2 regions of the Clostridium sp. ATCC BAA-442 genome follow, and region 1 is predicted to be linked to the other one. Evidence: predicted binding sites of a transcription regulator. Region 1 holds the regulator's gene; the other holds the start of a gene.

What was found. Region 1 encodes HrcA, which represses chaperone genes, less so after heat shock. Its sites were predicted from a motif close to TGTTAGCACTCNNNNNNNNNGAGTGCTAACA; they were not measured.
Region 2: the regulator HrcA is predicted to act here: its motif matches at 1,596-1,626, upstream of ACESY8_RS02335 (Hsp20/alpha crystallin family protein).

Annotation. Positions count from the first base shown of each region.
Region 1 is NZ_CAXSQB010000038.1:24,503-27,743, reverse strand. It holds gene ACESY8_RS14455 (GNAT family N-acetyltransferase) at 1-139, opposite strand, end outside; gene hrcA (heat-inducible transcriptional repressor HrcA) at 346-1,398, shown strand; gene grpE (nucleotide exchange factor GrpE) at 1,406-1,957, shown strand; gene dnaK (molecular chaperone DnaK) at 2,171-3,241, shown strand, end outside.
Region 2 is NZ_CAXSQB010000003.1:106,851-110,091, forward strand. It holds gene ACESY8_RS02325 (helix-turn-helix transcriptional regulator) at 1-63, opposite strand, end outside; gene ACESY8_RS02330 (MATE family efflux transporter) at 124-1,521, opposite strand; gene ACESY8_RS02335 (Hsp20/alpha crystallin family protein) at 1,812-2,240, shown strand; gene ACESY8_RS02340 (hypothetical protein) at 2,261-2,473, opposite strand; gene ACESY8_RS02345 (helix-turn-helix domain-containing protein) at 2,567-2,767, shown strand; gene clpB (ATP-dependent chaperone ClpB) at 2,797-3,241, shown strand, end outside.

The DNA of each region.
Region 1 (3,241 bases):
GGTGGGGCTCCGCCAGCATCTCCAGATCCACCGGCTCCAGCAGGTCGTATTCCAGCAGCCAGGGCAGGGAGATGTCCTCCAGCGCCTGCTTGTAGCGGTCCTCATAGTCGATAATCGTGAAGCCTCGGCCCTCGTCCACGGATTCACCCCTCCTTTTTACATAGAATACCATTGTTCCGCCGCCCCGTCAACGCCCGAAACTTGCAGTCCACCCCTTTGCCTGCTGAATTTTCTACGTTCACATTTAATTTACATCCAGAACACTTGACTTTTTCGGGGGACGGTGCTACATTATCTTTAGCACTCAGAGAGTTTGAGTGCTAACATTGTGAAAGGGTGGCCGGAATGGATTTAACAGAGCGCAAAAAACGGATTCTCCGCGCCATCATCGAGAGCTACATCCAGTCGGCGGAGCCGGTGGGTTCCAAGGCCATCGCCGCCTCCATCGATATGGAGGTATCCTCCGCCACCATCCGCAACGAAATGGCGGATCTGGAGGCGATGGGCCTGTTGGAAAAGCCCCACACCTCCGCCGGGCGCATCCCTTCGCCCAAGGGCTACCGGCTCTATGTCAACGAGCTGATGGAGGAGCACAAGCTCTCCCTCCAGGAGACCCAGCGCATCAACCAGGCCCTGGCCATGCGGATGCGGGAGCTGGACCGGGTGCTGGACCAGGCGGGCCGGGTGGTGTCCCAGCTCACCAATTACCCCTCCTTCGCCCTCTCCTCCGGTCTGAGCCGCATGACCATCCGGCGGTTCGATCTGCTGATGGTGGAGCGCAACGCTTTCATCATCGTGGTGATGACCGACACGGACATCGTGCGTAACCGGCTCATCCGCCTGCCCTCCGACCTGACGGAAGCCCAGCTTCAGATGCTCAACACCCTGCTGAACACCACCTTTACCGGCCTGACGCTGGAGGAAATCACCCCGGAGCTGATGCGGGTGGCCCAGCATGCGGCCGGGGAGGCCTATGGGCTTATCTCCCTGGTGGTGTCTTTCGCTATGGAGGTGCTGGAGAGCCTGGAGCAGCGCACCGTCCACACCTCGGGTCTGGCCCATCTGCTGGAGCTGCCCGAGTACCGCAGCCTGGAGCGGGCGCAGCCGCTGATGAGCTACCTCTCCGAGGACGCCGACCCTGCCCGCTTCCCCGTTCCCAAGGACGATCCCATGAAGATCCTCATCGGCCCGGAAAACGTGGCCGACGCGCTGAAGGACACCAGCGTGGTGGTCGCCAGCTACGACATCGGCGACGGCATGCGGGGTGTCATCGGCGTGGTTGGGCCCACCCGGATGGATTACGCCAAGATAACCGCCCGCCTGTCCTATCTGGCCGAGGGCCTCTCCCGGCTGTTTGGACAGGGTGAACTGCCCCAGGGCAGGGACGACGAGAAATAGGAGATGAATGCATCCCATGAGCAAGAAGGAAAAAAAGCCGGAGGACGTGACCCCGGAAGAGCAGACCGAGCAGGCCGTCCCCACCGAGGAGACGGAGGCCGAGGCTCCCAACCCCCTGCTGGAGGAGCTGGAGGCCCTCAAGAAGAGCCTCTCCGACCAGGAGGACAAATTTCTCCGCCTGGCCGCTGAATACGACAACTACCGCCGCCGCAGCCAGAAGGAGAAGGAATCCGCCTGGTCGGACGCCAAGGCGGACACCGCTGCGGCCTTCCTGCCGGTGTACGACAACCTGGAGCGGGCCCTCAAGCAGGAGACCGCCGACGAGGCCTACAAGAAGGGCGTGGAGATGACCATGACCCAGCTCAAGGAGGTTCTCACCAAGCTGGGCATCGAGGAGATCCCTGCCCTGGGCGAGCCCTTCGATCCCAACCTCCACAACGCCGTGATGCACGTGGAGGACGAGGGCGCTGGCGAGAACACCATTGTGGATGTGTTCCAGACCGGCTTCAAGTCGGGCGACAAGGTGGTCCGTTTCGCCATGGTAAAGGTCGCCAACTAAGAAGCGCGGAGGGTAGGCACATAGGGGCGCTAAGGCGGGACGGAGACGAAAAAACAGGCGACGGGCGCAGCCCGAAGCGGCATTTTTCGCGCAGTCTGGACTTAGCGGCCCGGCCATGTGCCCAACCCATAGCGTGACATCATGGCGCACATGGTGCGCCCACCACTCAACCTTGTAAAAAACCAATTTCTTTATTATTGGAGGAACTGCTTTATGTCTAAGATTATTGGTATCGACCTTGGTACAACCAACTCCTGCGTGGCCGTCATGGAGGGCGGCGAGTCCGTCGTCATCCCCAACGCCGAGGGCAACCGCACCACCCCCTCCGTCGTGGCCTTCTCCAAGGACGGCGAGCGCATGGTGGGCCAGGTGGCCAAGCGCCAGGCCATCACCAACCCCGACCGCACCATCATGTCCATCAAGCGCGAGATGGGCACCAACTACAAGGTGAACATCGACGGCAAGGCCTACACGCCCCAGGAGATCTCCGCCATGATCCTGCAGAAGCTGAAGGCGGACGCCGAGGCCTATCTGGGCCAGACCGTCACCGAGGCGGTCATCACCGTCCCCGCCTACTTCACCGACGCCCAGCGCCAGGCCACCAAGGACGCCGGCCGCATCGCGGGCCTGGACGTCAAGCGCATCATCAACGAGCCCACCGCCGCTGCCGTGGCCTACGGCGTGGACAAGGAGCAGGCCCAGAAGGTCATGGTGTACGACCTGGGCGGCGGCACCTTCGACGTGTCCATCCTGGACATTGACGACGGCGTCATCGAGGTGCTGGCCACCGCCGGCAACAACCGCCTGGGCGGCGACGACTTCGACAAGTGCGTCATGGACTGGATGGCCGCCGAGTTCAAGAAGGACACCGGCATTGACCTGACCGGCGACAAGGTGGCCATGCAGCGCCTGAAGGAGGCCGCCGAAAAGGCCAAGATCGAGCTGTCCGGCGTCACCTCCACCAACATCAACCTGCCCTATATCACCGCCGATGCCACCGGCCCCAAGCACCTGGATCTGACCCTCACCCGGGCCAAGTTCGACCAGCTCACCGCCAACCTGGTGGAGGCCACCAGCGGCCCCGTGAAGCAGGCCATGAGTGACGCCGGCCTGTCCTCCAGCGACATCTCCAAGGTGCTGATGGTGGGCGGCTCCAGCCGTATCCCCGCCGTGCAGGAGATGGTCAAGAAGCTCACCGGCAAGGAGGGCTTCAAGGGCATCAATCCTGACGAGTGCGTGGCCATGGGCGCGGCGCTCCAGGGCGGCGTGTTCACCGGCGACGTG
Region 2 (3,241 bases), on a different contig from region 1:
GGCCAGGATGCCCGCCCAGATCACCAGCCCCAGTAAAAGTGGGATTGTCGTCGCGAAACTCATATCAAACACTCCTTTCCAGATGGCCCCATTTTAGCCTGTTTGGGCGGTTGCCTCCACCAATTATGGCGCAACTTTTGGTTGCTCTTCCCGCTCCTCCCGCTCCCGCGCGGCCCGCTGGGCCAGGATTTTGGGGAAGAAGTGGAGGAACAGGCAGGTGGTCACCGTGGCGGCCACCGCGTCGGCGATAGGCTCGGAGAGGAAGGTGGCCTCCGGGGAGACTAGGGCGGGCAGCAGGAGCAGACCCGCCAGGAACACGCACTTGCGGAAGATGGAGCAGAACAGGGCCAGCCGCACATGGCCCAGGGCGGTGGTCTCGTCCACCAGGGGATACTGGATCGCCAGGGGGATGATCATGGCGGTGAATACCTTAATGTAGCGTACCGACCGCGCCGCCACCTCCGGGTTCTGGGTAAACAGGCCCACAAACACCGGGGACAGGGTGTGGGTCACCACCGTCATGAGCACACAGAAGGTCACGCACAGGGCCACGATGGACTGGATGGCCCTCTTGATGCGCTCCAGGTTGGCCGCGCCGTAGTTGAAGCTGACCACCGGCTGGCTGCCCAGGGTAAGGCCGCCCATGGGCATGGTGATGAGGAGCAGATAGCTCTGCACGATGGTGGCGCAGGTCACCAGGGTATCCCCCAGCTCCGGCCCGCCGTAGCGCTGGAGCACAGTGTTCAGCACGATCAGCAGGATGCTGTCCGTGGCGATGATGAGGAAGGGGGACAGGCCGAAGGCCAGCACCCGCCGCATGATGCGCCAGGAGAAGCCGCCCCACCGCAGGCGCACCGGCATCCGTTTCCGCCGCAGGGAGAGGAGCACAAAGGCGCAGGAGGCCATCTGGGAGAGCACGGTGGCCAGGGCGGCCCCGGCCACGTCCAGATGGAAGCCGAAGATGAAAATGGGGTCCAGGATGATGTTGAGCACCGCCCCCAGCATCACCGTGGCCATGCCCAGGCCGGAAAAGCCCTGGGCGATCAAAAAGCTGTTCATGCCGGTGGCCATGAGGGCAAAGAAGGTGCCCGCGGTGTAGATGGTCAGGTAGGTGTTGGCGTAACCGAAGGTGGCGTCGCTGGCGCCGAACCACATGAGCAGATGCTCCTTCAGCAGGAGGAACAGAGTGGTCAGCACGCCGGACAGTATCAGCAGCATCAGGAAGCTGTTGGACAGCACCCGCCCGGCCTCCCTGTCCCTCCCCTCCCCCATACGCATGGCCATGATGGGGGAGCCGCCCAGGCCCACCAGGGAGGCGAAGGAGGACAGCAGGGTGACGATGGGGCCGCACACCCCCACCCCCGCCAGGGCCAGATCGCCGATACCCTGGATGTTGCCGATGTAGATGCGGTCTACAATGCTGTATAGGACGCTGACTAGCTGAGCCAGCATCGTGGGGATGGCCAGCCGGCACACCAGCCGGAAGACCGGATCACGCCCCAGATCGTTGGTCTTTCTCACGGTTTTTCCTCCCTTTTTGAAACACACTGGGGCATTATACCTCTTTTTCCGTCCCCCGTAAAGGCCCTTTGGCTTTTTAGCACTCTTAAACGCAGAGTGCTAACATTTACAATTTAGACATATTTACATGTATATTTGTTCATAAACTCGGCCTATACTTTGTCTCAGAAAATGAGTTGAGGGGCCGGAAAGGCCCCTGGAAAGAGGATGATTGGAATGGAACAAAGGAAGTTTTAGCACATCAATGTTCCCATTGCTAAATCACATTTCCGAAAAAAGGAGCGATTTTTATGTTTGGCATGCTTCCCTTTGAGCGCAGCGACGACAACCTGTTTGATACCTTTGATAACTTTACCCGCAACTTCTTCCGCGGCAGCAACGCCAGCCTGCCCGCCTTCCGCACCGACATTCGGGACGCCGGAGACAAGTTTGTCTTAGAAGCCGAGCTGCCCGGGTTCGACAAGGGCGACATCAAGCTGGATGTGAAGGACGGTATCCTCACTATTACCGCCGAGCACAGCGAGAACCAGGAGCAGAAGGACGCCAAGGGTGCCTACATCCGCCGGGAGCGCCGGTACGGCTCCTTCAGCCGTTCCTTTGATATCACCGGCATCGATGAGGGCTCCATTACCGCCGCTTACAACAACGGCATTCTGGAGCTGAACCTGCCCAAGGCCGTCCCCGTGGTTCCTGAGAGCCGCCGGATTGCCATTGATTGACCTGGATATCCGGGAGCCGGTCAGCCTTGGCTGACCGGCTCCTTCCCGTTTTCTGTTCCCTCCCAGCGCTCGCAGCCGAAGTCCGGCTCCGGGTGCCGCCGCCAGGGGTGAATACAATGACCGTACCAGAGAGGGTAATAATTCCCCTGCTCCGTGCGGACGTAGTGCTGGCGGTAATGAACGCAGGTCCCGCAGACCCGCTTTTCCACCATGTACTTCCGGGGCAATGACATAAAATCACCTCATATTGTTATATTACTATCATTCGATAGTATAGTCAATACTATTATCCGGTAGTAAGATACAATAGCGCCGAGGTGAATAACATGTATCTTCCCCGGCTGCGCGATTTGCGCGAGGATCACGATATGACCCAGGCGCAGATCGCTGCGATTCTTGGAATCGACCAAAGAGTTTACAGTATTTATGAAACCGGGAAACGGGATATACCCCTGCCCCATCTGGTAACATTAGCTGACTATTATAAAGTCTCCACAGATTACCTGTTGGGTCGGGAGAAATCCTGATTCTCCTTATAAAAGGAGCGTGACGCAATATGAACGCGCAGAAATATACCCAGAAATCCCTGGAGGCGGTGCAGAACGCCCAGTCCATCGCCACCGAGTACGGCAACCAGCAGATTGAGCAGCCCCACCTGCTGCTGGCCCTGCTGCTGGACGAGGGTGGGCTGATTCCCCAGCTGCTGGGGAACATGGGCCTCACCGTCCCCTCCTTCACCGCCGCCGCCAAGGCGGAGGTGGAGAAGCTGCCCCGTGTGTCCGGCTCCGGCCGGGAGCAGGGCAAGATCTATGTGGCCCAGGACGTGGACAAGTGCCTCAACACCGCCGAGAGCATCGCCGCGTCCATGAAGGACGAGTATGTGTCGGTGGAGCACCTGCTGCTGGCCCTGCTGGACACGGCCAACCGGGAGCTGAAGGAGCTGTTCCGCACCTACAACGTACAGAAGGAGGGCGTGCTCCAGGCCCTGACCAACGTGCGGG